One region of the Protofrankia sp. Cr2 genome, then DNA from elsewhere that is predicted to be linked to it. Evidence: riboswitches for the same ligand, from Rfam matches in the RefSeq annotation. Region 1 holds a riboswitch; each other region holds the start of a gene.
The links. A riboswitch is a leader RNA that binds a small molecule or an ion and turns the genes downstream of it on or off. The one in region 1 is predicted to bind cyclic di-AMP.

Region 1 (5,150 bases):
CCCTGCGATCGGTGGGATCGGTGGCGCGTTCCACCAGGCCCTCGGCGGCCAGCGCGGCGACCTGGCGGCTCACCGTCGAGATGTCGAGGGCGAACACCGCACCGAGGGTTGTCAGCCGTACCGCACCGTGGTCGTGCAGGTGGCTGAGTAGTAGATAGGCGGATCGGTCGAGGGCCGTTCCGGACTCGTCCGCGATGGCCGTGCGGAACCGCTCGGCCCGGCGGCCGAGCACGGCCAGCTCATGTTCGATCTTCTCAAGCGCTTGGTGATCGACTGTCTGTTCATCGTCCACGTCGGCCCCATCCCTACGCCGTGTCATCCGCCTGTGGCGTTACAGAACCTTGTGGATACACCATTGGGACCAAGCAGCTGGCTCCGGGTCGCCGTGCCGGCTCCCCGGCTCCCCGGAGCGGGCGTCGGGCGTCTGGACGTCGGGTTGCATCCGCCCGGCTGGTGATGCTGGTCGTGCTGGTGGTGTGTGCCAGACCACTGGTGTGGTGCCCGACTCATGCACGCCACGCGGCCAATCTGCCGAATCGGGCGGCGTCTGTGTGGTTCGGTTGGCTCGTGGTATCGAATCCGCTCAAAGTCGGGAAAGACCTGTGGACCAAGAACCGTCGACGGGCACTGATCGTCGTGGGCGTGGTCGTAGTCGTCTTCGCGTATGCGCACGGCTCGCCCACGGTGAAGACCGAGCGCGCCGCGATTCCGGCGGGTTACGCGTCGGCAGGCCGTGAGCTCGCGATACATGCCGACCCTAAGCCCGGGCAGCCGGTGCCGTTGGTCCTCGTCCTGCACGACTACGGCAAGGACGCAGCGTCGATCGAGAAGGCCGGCAACGTGTCGACGCTCGCAGATGGCCAGAAGTTCGCCCTGGTGTACCCGGAGGCGGTTGCCAGCACCTGGCAGGTCAACGGCCCGGACGCGCAGTACCTGCGGGACGTGGTCCGCTACGTCGCGACGGAGCGATCGAAGATCGACATGTCCCGGATCTACATCTGGGGCGCGGGGGAGGGCGGTCGTATGGCCCTTACCGTCGCCTGCAGCTCGCTTGACTCCGCGCAGAAGCCCCTGTTTGCGGTGGTCGGGGCGGTGGGCGCAGTCGGCCAGGCGCCACCGTGCCCTTCGCAGGTTCATGTCACGCTTCTGCCCCAGCAATGGGACGAAGCCACGACCAGGGCTTTGTGGAAATTCTCGAAAGTAATCAAGGACTAGGGCCTAGGGCCTGTCCGATGGGGTTTCCCGCCGGCCGGCTCAGCCGGGGGGGTGGCGCGGCCGGCCGGCGGGAGTTCTGGACTCCCGCCGGCCGAGCGCACTGTGGGGGGGGTTCAGTGCGCAAGGCCAGCGGAAGCCCGCGTTCCGCCGGCCTTGCGAGCCGGGGGGGTTGGCTCGGTCCGACCAGCGGAAGTTCTTGGAGACATCCAGTTGTGGTTTGGGGCCGCCAGATCAGCGCCGGTTTCGACACTACCGACCTGGCGGCGAGGTTCACGCGTAACCGGAGGGGGAGGACACGCGGAACCCGATTGTGTTTTATAGAAGCGATAACCGCGTCACATCACCGGGATGGACGTTGCTGCCGCCGATGCGGACGTGCAGCCGACCTACCAGGCTCCTTGGCCCCCGAGAGAGCGTAAGGACTGTGATTGCACGCCTAGCTGACGCGGCCGACCGAATACGACGTGGTGTAGATGTCCCTGAGCGAGACAACCTCACCGGACTTCGGGGCTGCCCACATCTTCCCGCCGCCAGCGTAGATGCCGACATGGTAGATGTTTCCCGGCGTACCATAGAATATCAGATCGCCGATCTGCTTATTGTACTGCGACACGTGGGTCGTCGCTTCGTACTGTTCCTCCGCCGTGCGGGGGAGGCTGCGCCCCAGTTGTTTGAATATATACTGAACCAGGCCGGAGCAGTCGAAGGAGTAGGGTCCCTCCGCACCGTACACGTAGGGCTTACCCGCTTGTTGGGCCGCTAGATAAACAGCCCGTTGACCGACCGAGCCGATGGCTGTCGTCGCATCCGTCGTACTCGGTGACGTGGTGCCGGCTCCGCTGGGGCCGGATGCCTGAACGACGCTATGGGCCGTCGATCGAGGCGCCTGTGCCGGAATTGTTGGAGCGGGACCAGGCACCACAGTCATCGTACCGATGTTCGAGGAGTGCGCCGACTGCAGGGCGTCGGTCCCGTCGAAGATGGCCGTGATCTGTGTCGTGGTAAGGATCTTGGCTGTATAGCTGGCAAAGCCCTGTTCGTTAGTATACAGGTGCTTGAAAGTCGCCCAGCCGTCAGGCAGCTTCACCTGAACCTTGATGAGCTGGTTCGGCAGCGGCGTGTGGGTCGTCCCGTCCTCGAGGGCGAAACCCATGTCAATGGGCTGGTCGGCCCGCACGGATACGTCCGGATTGGTGACCTTCAGCGCGACAGTCGACTTCGGGTGCAGGTCAGCTTGATCGATCACCTGGCTTGTGATGGAGCCGGGGCCCACCGAAGTGGCCGGGTTGATGACCGCTGTGCGTAGGCCGGCGAGTGACGCCTGGCTTCCGAACTGCGATCCCAGGGTGATCCGCGAGCTGACCGACGTCTCGTCCATACCGGAGTCGGCCGGAGCGCAGCCGGCGAGCGCGACACCTGACACGGCAACCGTGCCGGTTGTCATCACGGCTACCGCGGCCCGGGCTCGGACGCGACCTGTTCCCGACGGTGGAGTCGGCGCGCGGTGTCTGCCACGGGCGGAGCGCTCAGGTATGTCGGCAGACGGTCGCAGAGACGACGTTGTTGCCAACGTCATCGGCGACTTCGTCGACGACGATGACCATGACCATGTTGCCGGATCAAGCTGCACATCGGGCGCAGACAAGGCTGTGATCCTTCCCGTTCGCCTGCGAGGTGAGCTGTCGGGTTCGGGCTGGGCTGCCCGGTGTGCTGTGCGACCGTCGCACGGCTCACTTAACCCCTAGGACTGCACCGCGGTTCGGTGTCGTCCGGTGGAGGATGGGTCCCCCGCTCCTGCCCTGGTGACGACTCGGAGGGGACACCGGGACCGTGGGCAGGATTCGGCGTTCGGTCCGGTGTTGTCGTGACGTCGGCGTGAGACTAGTTCAAAGGGATGGTGCCAGTAAACACTAGTCCTACACAACTACGGCGAGTGCCTACAGAAGTGACCATATCGGCTCCTCCCAGCCTCCCTACCAACCAGCTCGCCGCCATGCCCTGGCCTGTTGGTCCGTGCGACAGGGCGGTTGGCTGAGGCCCCACATGCCGTGACCCACAGGATGCGGAAGATGACATTACGCCATAGCGACGAGAGTCTGACGGCAGGGGGCACTCAAGTGCCGATAGTTATCGTTTGTTGGCATGCAGTAGCGAAAATTATCACCCTAGGGGAGTTGTGCGATCACTTATTGTGTCGATCGCTATGGGATTTCTCGCTCCTGCATCCCGCGGGTGCGCATCCTGCGTGAGGGGCGCAGCTCGGGCCTGTGACGGGTCGGGGTCAGTGGCGGCGGGCGCGGGTTGCGCGGCGGGAGAGCAGGCCCGCGGTCGCCAGGACGTGCAGTTCGACCGCGAGCTCGTGAACCTCGGCAGGCAGGGAACGGTAGTGGCCGGACAGGGCCTCGACGGCCGCCTGCGCGCGGTCCGCGAGATCGTCCAAGGCCCGCTGATGAGTGCGCATCTGCGCCCGTTCGTCCTGAATCGCGCGAACCGTGTCCTCCTGCCACCGTCGGGTACGCGTCAGGTGCTCGCTGGCGTCCGCGGCTTGGCGCTCGGCATCCTCCAGCCGTCCGAGGAGCTGATCAAGTTGGTCCAATCGCGTGACCAACTCCGCGATAAGATCATTTCGGACGGGGTACGTCGGTTTGGTCATCGGACTGCGTCGTGGGCCGTGTCACGGATGCAGTCCTGTGTGCTGTGACGCGTCACGCTGTGGGCGCGGCGAGGGATGTCACCGTTGTCACGCACGTCCGTCACAAGGTTCGGCACGGGATGTGATCGCCGTCCCAGCCGCCTGCCGTTGACTGTTGGCTGGGACGGCGGTTGACGGTGAGTTCCCGCGCGAAGGGCCGACACAGCCGATTACGGTAGCCGACAGCGTGGTCTTCGTGAATCCCGTCGTCGGGTGGTATATCGGAACTATATAGTCGGAAATAGCTATCAAAGTGAGACTGTAGTCCTGATGGGCGGTAACCCCGGGGAACGGTAGCCCCGGGGAGCGGTAGTCCCGGGGGCGGTTGTCCTGACGAGTGGTAGTCCCGCGGGGGATGACGGCGGGGCACTCCGGTGGCGTCCACCCAGCGTCCGGGGCTGTCGCGCAGTGCCCTGCAGGATAGCCCGAACGGGTGATACCCACGCCCTGCACGGGCCGCGCGGCGGAGCCACGTCCGTCCGTCATTCACCTGGATTTGCCCGGTTCGACGCCCCGATCCGCTCTCGTCCCTCCGCGGCACGCGGCACGCGGCACGCGGCACCCCGGCCCGGGTTGCCCGGGGCCTCTGGCCGGACGAAAGACACCATGGCCGTATGATCTTCGGCCAACGGGTTTCCTCTCCGCTAAGAGCGCCCGGCAATAGGGGCGTGGATGAAGGAGCGGGGCTGGGGTGCGTGCATCGCGAGGCGGAGGAGGGAGGCACCCTGGTTGTGGGTGTCGACTGACGACAACGCGGCGAGGTGCGTGCCCCAGCCCCGCGACGCCGCGTCCCCTATTGCCGGGCGCTCTAAGACCGGGTTCACGGCTGAGGCGGTCGGTTGCAGTGATCCGATCCCGGTGATTCTACGGGTGTGATCGATTAGGTCATCGGCTTGGTCCGTGGGCCTTGTTGCATGATTCTTTTCACCTGAGCCTTTTACCTGAGCCTTTTACCTGTGCCTACAGCCAGCCGTTGCGCCTGAAAGATCGGTACAGCATGAAACAGATCGTCGCCATCAGACAGAGAACGGCCGGATATCCCCAGACCTCGCGGAGTTCCGGCATATGGTCGAAATTCATTCCGTAGATGCCGGCGACCGCCGTCGGAACCGCGGCGATGGCGACCCAGGCGCTGATGCGGCGCATGTCTTCGTTCTGCGCGATCGTCACCTGCGTCAGGGTTGCCTGGATGATCGAGGACAGCAGTTCATCGAATCGCGCTATTCGCTCGGTGACCAGTTCG
Region 2 (5,150 bases), on a different contig from region 1:
CAGAGCGGGGTTCACGGGCACCCTTGCACTCGTCGGATGCCTGGCCATATCCGGACCGGCCACGGCGGTAGCCGCGGCCGGCGGGCAGCCGAACACCCCGAACATGGCCGGAACGGCCGGAACAGCGATGCCGGGTCCGGGAGACACCTACTGGGATGCTGTCGCCGGTGCGGCATTCCACCCGACCGGGCAGGTGCGCACCTACTATGTCGGTGCCGATGAGGTCGTCTGGAACTATGCCCCGGACGGGCGCGACGACATCACCGGTCAGGCGTTCGATCCGATTGCGAAGACGTATGTCCAATCCGGGCCCGGCCGCATCGGGACGAGTTATCTCAAGTGTCTCTATCGTGGCTACACCGACGCGAATTTCACCAACCTGGCACCGCGCCCCGCACAGGACGCCTACGAGGGCTTTTTGGGCCCGGTGATCCGCGCCGAGGTCGGCGACACCATCAAGGTGGTGTTCCGCAACGCCTGCAAAATTGGCGACAGTATGCATCCGCACGGTGTGTTCTACACGAAGGCGAACGAGGGTACACCCTACGCCGACAACACCTCCGGGGTGGACAAGTTTGACGATGCCGTACCCACCGGCGGCACGCACACCTATACCTGGCTGGTGCCCGACCGGGCCGGACCGGGCCCACACGACGGTAGTTCGGTTATGTGGATGTACCACTCCCACACCAACGAAGTCGTCGACACCTATGCCGGACTCACCGGCCCGATGGTCATCACAGCCAGGGGGAAGGCGCGGCCGGACGGCAGCCCCGTCGACGTCGACCGTGAGATCTTCACGTTGTTCACAATCACGAACGAGAACTGGAGCCCGTATCTGCAGGATAATCTCCGCCGTTTTGCCCAGCCACCGTATCCGTCACAGGATGACAGCAACTTCACCAGGTCCAACCTGCGGCATGCCATCAACGGCTACGTCTTCGGCAACGAGCCGATGATCACCCTGAAAAAAGATGAGCACGTCCGCTGGTACCTGATGAGTATGGGTGGTGAGCAGGACATACACACCCCGCACTGGCACGGCAACGACGCGGTCGTGAGTGGTATGCGGATGGACACTGTTCCGTTGCTTCCCGGTACCATGGCCGTGGCCGACATGGTACCCGACAACCTCGGCATCTGGCTTTTTCACTGCCACGTCAACGAGCACATCACCGCCGGCATGCTGACCCGGTATCAGGTTGTATCCGGCACCGGCACCGGCAGCAGCGCTAGCGCTGGTACTGGCGGTACCGCTACCACCGCATCGGCATCCGCGTCGTGGGCCACAACGATGCCGGTGCCCAAGGGCGCTGTCGCGGCGGGTGAGGGTGGGATAGCCGACCCCCCTTCCGCCGTCCCCGCTGCGTCGGCGGTAGCCGCTTTCGTGGTGATGGTCGCCGGCCGCAGGATCGTCCGCCGTCGCCGCCGCCGTGGTGCCATGGGCTGACCACAGGCGACCGTGTCGTTCATCGTGTCGTTCAGCGCTGTCCATGCCTGCGCCAGTGCTCCGCAGCGGGCCTGGACAGCGCTGTGTCGGTTTCCGTGGAGGTCTCGACGATAGCCGGGCCACCCGGGCGCCGCGGTCGGACAGCCATCATGCATATTGCCGACACGATACACGCTGTCGTCGACATCGTGTTTTCCGGTGCTGTCGTACAATCACCGCCGGATAGCCACGCAGTCGATCCGCCTGCCCACGTACCGCGTAAGAAAATGCTTCACTCGGCAGGTGGCGACCCCATCACACTATCGCCGCCCGGCCGAAGCCACGTTAGGGATGAGCGCGCGTGCGCGCACGTTACCGGCAGCCGTAGCTGCCATCAACATCGCATACGGACTGTGTGCCTCTTCACGGAGCCTTGCCTTCGGGGCGGTCGTTGCACGTATGGTCTTCGCCATGCCTTCGAGGAGAAGGCATGCGTCGGACGGCACGCCGAATCCTGCCCTCGTCCGATGAAAACCAGACCGGTGGCAGGAACGGGGGAACCACTTTCGGACGTCGACGTCAGGCGTCCTCGGGGTGAAGCCGCACATCGCGGCCGGGCACTCCCAGCCCGAATCCGACAGCTCACCTCGCAGGCGTGGGGAAGGACATCAACATGTCCAACGTACGTTCCGGCGACCGTGGAATCAGTCGAATCAAAGCACGGGCCCGGGTATTGATCGCAGTGCCGGCCCTCGTTGCCGCCATCGGTGGCGGCAGCGTCGCGCTGTCCCAGCCGGCAAGTGCGGCGCCGTCCGGCGACGGCCTTCTTTCCGCCATCGTGCGGTGCGAATCCGGTGGGAACCCGAACGTCGTCAACTCGATCGGCGCCGGCGGACTGTTCCAGTTCCTGCCCGGTACCTGGCATGGCGTCGGCGGGTCCGGCCTGCCGCAGAATGCCAGCGCCGCCGAGCAGTGGAAGCGCGCTCGGATCCTGTACGCGCAGCAGGGCACAAGCCCCTGGTACGCCTCGAAGCACTGCTGGGCCGGAAAGGCCTAACAGGCTCGACGGCCAAAGGGCGTGCGATCATGTTCTTCTCGCACGCCCGGCGGCCTCAAGCGGTCTCGACGGCCAAAGGGCGTGCGATCCCGGGAGAGATCCGGCCACAACTGGATCTCTCCCGGGCGCCTGCGGGCGCTCACGTCGCGGACGGTTAAGAGCGCGCGGCCAGTCGATCTCCCATCGGCGTCGGTTCCCGCTCAGACGGTTCAACGATGTGATTCTGATGCTGGTATCACAGCACAAAAATCACATTCTAAGAGCGCCCGGAAGGTCAGGTGCGCTGTGCGTCCACCCGGCCACTCGGTGGTCGGTTCCGTGCAAGATCCAACGCGATGTCGATGAGATCAACCCGTTCGAGGGTGTCGATCTGATCGAGATCGATCCAGGCGGCCTGGTCGGTGGAACCACCGATCTCATGCCGAAGCACGCCGCCGACCACCCGTGCCGTATATATGACCCGCACGGCGTGATGATCGGCCTCGATGCCGACGCCGCGCGGGAAACGCCTGCGCATCGAGTCGACACCCAGCAGGGATTCGATCACGACGTCGTAACCGGTCTCCTCCTCGACCTCCCGAACCGCCGCGGCCAACGGATCCTCCCCGTGGTCGATGCCGCCGCCGGGCAACGTCCAGTGCTTCCCGCTCGTGCCGACGAAACGCGCGAGAAGGATCTTCCCTTCGTGGATGCAGACCGCGTACGCAGCGACCCGCAGCTCCCGGACCAGAACCGGTTGACCGCCTTCATCCCCTGACACCCCCCACACGATGCCAGCTCCGAGATCGGCCTGGCGAGGTTACTGCTCGATTCGGCGGTCGAGGAACAACTATGATCAGCCGGCCGCCCGCAGTGCGGTGATCAGCCACTCCAGTGCCTCGATCATCGGGCTGGCAACCGCCACCGTCGTCGTGTCGCCGCTGACGAGCGCAACGAGTTCCCAGAACCGGTAGACCCGCCGGTCGGTGAACGTTTCAAGATCGTCTATGAGTGTTGCCCGCCACGCAGGGGTGTCACGGTTCCCGGTCGTCTGCGCGTACGACGCGGCGATCGCGGCGGCCAGCGCCGTGCCGTCGGTGGAGACCGGGTCGATCCCCTCGGTGTATGCCTGCGTGGCCCGGCTCGCCAGAACGGTGTTGAAGGCCTCCTGGTGTCGGATGGTCGCTTCTTCGCTGACGTGCTTGGCCGCGCCCCGTTGCGCCATGGTCCTGACCCGGGCGGTGAAATCCTCATCCTGGATCAACGTCACCAGTTCCACCCAGGCCTCGACCTGCTCGCCGGTCGGGTCCTCGGGCAGCTCGGGAAATGAGGCTCGGATCATCGTCTCGAATGTCCCGCCTGCTCCGCTGTCACCGTCCAGGGCATTGCCGTCCAGACGCTTGCCGTCCAGACCCTTGAACACGGTGTCGAGAAAGCCGTCCAGAATCCGTGTGCGTTCCGCCGCATCGAGTTTCGCCAGTCGGTGCATCAGTTCCATCTCCTCCCAGTCGGATCCGCGGACCGCGACCGCCCGCAGCACTGCTTGCCGTAGCCGCAGCACCCTGACCTGTGCGCCGAGCGCCTCGGCGTGCACGCGCGCCACCTCGGCCACCGTGATCTCCTGCGCGAGTACCTTCGCGACGGTCGGCAGGTCGATACCCAGGTCACGCAATGTGCGCACGAGCTCGAGGCGGGCCGCCGCCATCGCGTCGTACAATCGGTAACCGGCGTTGCTGCGCGCAACCGGCTCGACCAGATGCTCGTCGGCGTAGAACCGGATGGTGCGTACCGGCACCCCGGTCAGTTCCGAGAGCTGCCCGATCGTGATCAACCGGTCGGTCGCGTGTCCCTCCATGAACCGCCACGATCCAGGTTCCAGTAGGTGGAGACTCAAGCCGATGACTGCCGGCACGGCGGTGATACGCGTCACATTCGATCTGGTGGACATCGCATCGGCCTCGGCCGGCCGGCGGGTCGGCCACGCAGCGGAGGTTCTCATGGAGGCGAAACTTGATCATGTCGTCCTGTGGGTGGCGGACCCGCTGCGTTCGTTGGACTTCTACCAGCGCGTGGTCGGTCTCCCCCCGGTCCGCGCGGACGCATTTCGCACCGGGGAGGCGCCGTTCCCGAGCGTGCGGGTGTCGACCGAGTCCATCATTGACCTGATGCCGCGGGCTGCCGCTGCCGCTGCCGCTGTCAACGCGGTACCCGGAGCCGGCGGAACCGCCGGCCATCCGGTCAACCACATCTGTCTCGCGATGGGCCGCGAGGAGTTCGACGCCCTCCGCCGCCGGTTGGCGGACAACGCCGTCAGCGTGCCGGTAACCATGGAGCAGTCGTTTGGTGCGCGTGGCATCGCGCCGCGGGCGTTTTACTTCACAGATCCTGACAACAACGTGATCGAGGCCCGTTACTACGACCAGGCGGATTCCGTCATGCGGCGCCAACCGTCGGAGTAGTCAGGGTTTCTTCGGCACGGCTTCCTCGTGGTAGTCCTCCTCGTCTACGTCATGGACCCAAGACCAATGGCTGGAGATTACGTCCGCGGACCCGAAGGTCAACGCGGTCTGGATGTGGGCGGCGATCCTCGTCGGCTGGCTGTCGACCCTGCTCCAGTCGCGCACCGGCATCGACCAGTGCTGCGGGCGCGCGCACGGCGACCGGCTGCACCACGAGATCCTCACC
Region 3 (5,150 bases), on a different contig from region 1:
CGTCGCCATGTCGTCGCTGTGCGCCTGCGCCGCGGCGGTCAACCTGGAGTCGACGGTCAACGGAGCGCAGCCGGCCTTGGCTCGTTCTGCGTTCGTGAGCGCTACCACCTGGGACGCCGGGTTTGCCGATGTCTGCTCGGCGACGGCGGCCGGTGTAGCCGGCGTGACCGGCCTGGGAGGTGCGACCGTTGCGGCTGTGGACGCCGAGCCGCTCGCTGTGACGGGCGCGACCGGTGCGGACGACGGCGAGCTCGGTGCGGGCGACTCCATCCACGGCCACGCGTCAGGCTTGACAGCGGCGCGCCTATGAACGTTCTCGCCAACCGTGCCGCGATCGACGACCTGTGGCGATACAGACCGCTGCGCGGGATCAACCGGGGACGTCGACGACACCAGCGCCGGGGACGAGGCCGCCGAGCTCTTCGCGGCTGCAGGCCCTCCCCCGTGGACGACCTGGGCCAAGAGCAACCCGACGGTGGCGAGAACGAAAACGAAAACTGCCATAACGGCACCGGACCATCCCGGCCGGGAACGGCGGTGCTTGCGATGTCGAACCATGGAACCTTCCGTGTGGTCGGTCCCCCCCGCGCTGTGTCCCCTCCATCCGGGACAAGGGTAGCGAGTACTAGGCACGGTGAGCCATCCGGTATCGCTTTTTACCGAATAGTCATGAGCAGATCAGGCCAGTACAGCGCCATCCCGGATCCGCCCGACGACATGCCGTGTCGGACGGGCGACCAACGGCCCTGGCCTGCTGCCCGGGGTGACGCCTAGGAGCGCCCGCGAACGACAGGGGCAAACGTCCGCGCTTGTGGGACAAACCGGGCCGCATCCGGAGCCAGAGTGCCAAAGCGCTGGTAGAACGCATCAGCACGGGCAAGTATCCAGCCGTGACGCCGTTCGAGACAGGGCCGACCCAAGGGCAGCGCGGTAACATGACCCACTACGGCGCCAGCGGTCGCGACCAGCGGGATCCCGGGCGTGGAGGCACCAGACGACACGCCCGCATCCGGGTCGGCCGCGAGCAGGCCGGCGGCGACCAGGATCGTGTCACCAGGCAGCCAGAAAACGACGAGGATGCCGCTGTCGACGAATACGAGCGTGACGATGACGGCATAGAGCGCCGCTCCGGACAGGCCATCCGCACTCGCACAGTTCGGGTCTGCCTGCCCCCGCAGGCTCGATCATCGTATCCTTCGCGCAACTTCCAGCCCGCTGTTCATATCCAAATCGGTCCATTGTCAACCAAACGGACACGCAACTCCGACTGCCCACAGGAGCCACAACCATGCCCATCGCCACCCCGGACGTCTACGCACAGATGCTTGACCGGGCCAAGACCGAGGCATTCGCCTACCCTGCGATCAACGTTACGTCGTCGGAGACCCTGAATGCCGCGCTGAAGGGCTTCGCCGATGCCGGCAGCGACGGCATCGTGCAGGTCTCCACCGGCGGCGCCGAGTTCCTCTCCGGCACCCGGGTGAAGAACATGGTCCTCGGCGCACAGGCACTCGCCGAGTTCGCCCACCATGTCGCCAAAGCGTACCCGGTCAACATCGCCCTGCACACCGACCACTGCCCTGCGGACAAACTCGACGCCTATCTGCGCCCCCTGCTTGCGATCTCCAAGGAGCGGGTTCTCCGCGAAGGGCGGGATCCGCTGTTCCACTCACATATGTGGGACGGATCGGCAGTCGAGCTGGAGGAGAATCTCAAGATTGCCGACGGCCTCCTGATCGAATGTCACCAGGCAAAGATCATCCTGGAAGTGGAGATCGGTGTCGTCGGTGGCGAGGAGGACGGTGTCGTCGGTGCGATCGACGAGAAACTTTACACCACGCCGACGGACATGTGGCGCACCGCCGAGGTCCTCGGCACCGGCGAACGGGGCCGCTACATGCTCGCCGCAACCTTCGGAAATGTGCACGGTGTGTACAAGCCGGGCAATGTGAAACTCCGTCCGAGCATCCTTCGGGACGGGCAGCAGTATGTCGCGCAGCAGCTCGGCCTGCCAGCCGACGCCAAGCCGTTCGACCTGGTGTTTCACGGCGGTAGCGGTTCCGACCTGGCCGAAATCCGCGAGACGCTGGACTACGGCGTTGTCAAGATGAATGTGGACACCGACACCCAGTATGCATTCACTCGACCTATCGTCGACCATGTCTTCAAGAACTACGACGGCGTGCTGAAAGTGGACGGAGAGGTCGGTGTGAAGAAGCAGTACGACCCACGCAGCTACGGCAAAGCAGCCGAGTCCAGTATGGCCGCCCGTGTCGTGCAGGCCTGCGCAGACCTGCGCTCGGCGGGGCGTTCGTTGACCGGCTGACCCATCCGGCCAAAGGAGGCGCGACATCACTTTTCGCGCCTCCGGCGGCCGCGGGCAAACCAGCTGAGCACATGCATGCGCGCGTTAGCAGTCGATCTCGAGGCACGGCAAGAGTGGACAGCGCGATGTGCTCATACTCACGAACCGCATTCACGGCTTGTTCAGCCACCAGCAATTCTGGTTATGGTCTGCGCCGTGCCCGTCGATACGGCGGGGACACGTCGGGCGGCACGCCGAATCCTGCCCTCGCTCGACGAAAACCAAACTTGCGGCAGGAACGGGGGACCCACTTTCGGACGTCGATATCGGGCGTCCTCGGGGTGAAGCCGTGAAAGCGGCCGGGCAGTCCCAGCCCGAATCCGACAGCTCACCTCGCAGGCGTGGGGAAGGGCATTACCAATATGTCCAGTACACGTTCTCGTGGTCGACATCGTGGAGTTCGCCGCGCCCGGGTCCGTACCCGAGCCATGGTGGTGACCCCGGCCCTGGTCGCCGCGATCGGTGGCGGCATCGCGATGTCACAACCGGCCAGCGCCGCCACCACGTGGGAGGGGCTTCGCCAATGCGAGTCAGGCGGTGACTATGGGGCGAACACCGGCAACGGCTACTACGGCGCCTACCAGTTCTCGCTGGGCACCTGGCAAGGCCTCGGCTACACCGGCCTGCCCAGCAGTGCCTCCCCCGGCACCCAGGATGAGGCCGCGATCAAGCTCGCCGCCCGCTCCGGCTTCAGCCAGTGGCCTGTCTGCGGCAAGGGCATGGGCGCCGACCAGCTCGGGGCTGGCGCCAGCCCAGCCGGCGCTGCTCCCGCACATACCGGCACCTCCGGCGCCAGCGCACCGGACACCAGCGCACCGGATTCGAGTTCATCCGACACCGGCTCGTCACAGGCGCGCTCATATGGCAGGAACGGTGCCTCGCGTTGGGAATCGCGCACGGTGAGTGCGGACACCTCGTCGACTTCCGCTGACGCGACGCCCTTGACCCCCGGCCTCGTCGATCAGGTGCGATCGGACGTGCTGTCGTGGCAGAACCAGATGAACAGTCTTGGTTACAAGATCCAGATTGACGGCCGGTACGGACCCGAGTCGGCCGGCGCGGCCAGCCGCCTGCAGGCCGACAAGGGCCTGGCGGTCGACGGAATCTGTGGGCCGGAGACCTGGGGGGCCACTTTCAGCTGAGGCGCAGCAGGAAGGTCTGCAGCTGATGGTCACGAACTGATGGCCACGAACTGATATAGACCCCGCGAGGACGAGTCGGGCCGGTCCCACCCGCGTGACAACAAACACAACAGAAAAGCACTACGGCGACCGGCCCGATCACTCGGCGTTACGGAAAGCCAGCACAAACGACCCCCCGGCGGGGTCGCCCCAATCGCCGGGTAGAGTGTTCTCTTTCGGCCACGTAGCCCATTCGGGTGATGAAAGTCGGGTCCGTGTAGTTCATCCGACACCCCGATTTGCTTCGAAAGGGCCAGGCTCGCTAGAGTCCTCCCCACTCGCCAGATCGGCGAGGCCGCACGGACGGACGCCGAATCCCGTCCCCGCCCGCCGCGGCAGGACCTACCGCGAAGCCGCACGGACGGGATCGGGGGAACCACATTCGGATACCGACCACCGGTGTCCTTGGGGTAAAGCCTGCGACGCCCATCGGCGTCACCGGCCGGGCATGTTCCCAGCCCGCACCCGACAGCTCACCTCGTAGGCGACGGGAAGGACCGACCCACATGCCGTCTGTCGGCAGGCACCGCGCCCCGCAACAGTCGTCCACCGCAGTCAAGGTCCTGCGTACCACCGGTGCTGTCACAGCACTCGTGGGCAGTGGTCTCGCCGTCGCGGCCAGTCCCGCAGGCGCTGCGACCGCCGACGACTTCGCCAAACTCCGCCAGTGCGAGTCCGGCGGCAACTATCACATCAATACCGGTAACGGGTTCTACGGCGCTTACCAGTTCGACGCCGGAACCTGGCACGGTCTCGGCTATGCCGGTCTCCCCAGTGACGCCCCGCCGGCGCTGCAGGACGATGCAGCCCACAAGCTCTACAACTCTCGCGGTTGGTCCCCGTGGCCATCCTGCTCGGTCAAGATGGGTCTGACCAACAACGGCCCGGCGCCGCAGGTGCCGACAACGGTGCCCAACGTCGCGGCAGTCCAGCAGGCGATCGCTCCGGCGCAGCCCGCAATGACCTTGGACCGTGCGAAGGCGCAGCTGGAATCGTCGAACTTCACCGGTACGACGCTTTCCACCGCTCTGGCCGGACAGGTGCGCGCTGACGCCTACGTCTGGCAGAACACGATGCGCGAGAAGAAATTCATTCTACAGGTGGACGGCCGCTTCGGCGGGGAGTCCCAGGGCCTCGCATCGCTGTACAGCTACCTGACGAGGGTCGACGACGGACAGACCGGTGTGGTCGGTAAGAACCTCTGGGACATCACCGTCACCAGCCCGTCCGCCCTGTGATCTCAGGGGTTCGTATCCCGTAACATCCCATGACTGTTCGAAGGCGGATTCGCCTTCGAACCCTGATCACGCGGCGGACCCGATGGCCCACCCCCCTCCCACCGGGTCCGCCGCGTGAGAACCTGTTTCGACCGATCCCCACTCGGCACAGTGCAACCGGGATCCGGCAGGATGGACCCCATGACGACATCCCCTGGACGGCCGGATCTCCTTGACGGTCCGCCCCCGACAAAACTCACTCTCGATCCGGCTGCCGCCAAAGCGCTCGGCGCCGGCGAGACCCCGGAGACGGTCGCCGGTCGCTTCCCGGACTCAAGCCTCGCCTGGGCGATGCTGGCCGAACGCGCCCTGGATGCAGACGCGGCG

Region 2: it holds a riboswitch for cyclic di-AMP, as region 1 does, so the genes downstream of both, U9978_RS05195 (transglycosylase family protein) here and U9978_RS07685 (C40 family peptidase) in region 1, are expected to answer to the same signal.
Region 3: it holds a riboswitch for cyclic di-AMP, as region 1 does, so the genes downstream of both, U9978_RS01275 (transglycosylase family protein) here and U9978_RS07685 (C40 family peptidase) in region 1, are expected to answer to the same signal.

Annotation. Positions count from the first base shown of each region.
Region 1 is NZ_CAUVXG010000010.1:108,178-113,327, reverse strand. Features, by position in the region: gene U9978_RS07695 (MarR family winged helix-turn-helix transcriptional regulator) at 1-292, opposite strand, end outside; gene U9978_RS07690 (plasmid partitioning protein) at 568-1,215, shown strand; gene U9978_RS07685 (C40 family peptidase) at 1,652-2,659, opposite strand; cyclic di-AMP (ydaO/yuaA leader) riboswitch at 2,866-3,072, opposite strand; gene U9978_RS07680 (hypothetical protein) at 3,497-3,868, opposite strand; gene corA (magnesium/cobalt transporter CorA) at 4,868-5,150, opposite strand, start outside.
Region 2 is NZ_CAUVXG010000006.1:49,479-54,628, forward strand. Features, by position in the region: gene U9978_RS05190 (multicopper oxidase domain-containing protein) at 128-1,450, shown strand; cyclic di-AMP (ydaO/yuaA leader) riboswitch at 1,925-2,098, shown strand; gene U9978_RS05195 (transglycosylase family protein) at 2,103-2,486, shown strand; gene U9978_RS05200 (NUDIX hydrolase) at 2,761-3,246, opposite strand; gene U9978_RS05205 (MerR family transcriptional regulator) at 3,322-4,320, opposite strand; gene U9978_RS05210 (VOC family protein) at 4,463-4,924, shown strand; gene U9978_RS05215 (hypothetical protein) at 5,037-5,150, shown strand, end outside.
Region 3 is NZ_CAUVXG010000001.1:291,029-296,178, reverse strand. Features, by position in the region: gene U9978_RS01285 (CAP domain-containing protein) at 1-504, opposite strand, end outside; gene fbaA (class II fructose-bisphosphate aldolase) at 1,289-2,326, shown strand; cyclic di-AMP (ydaO/yuaA leader) riboswitch at 2,550-2,722, shown strand; gene U9978_RS01275 (transglycosylase family protein) at 2,794-3,507, shown strand; cyclic di-AMP (ydaO/yuaA leader) riboswitch at 3,889-4,046, shown strand; gene U9978_RS01270 (transglycosylase family protein) at 4,053-4,784, shown strand; gene U9978_RS01265 (DUF3151 domain-containing protein) at 4,965-5,150, shown strand, end outside.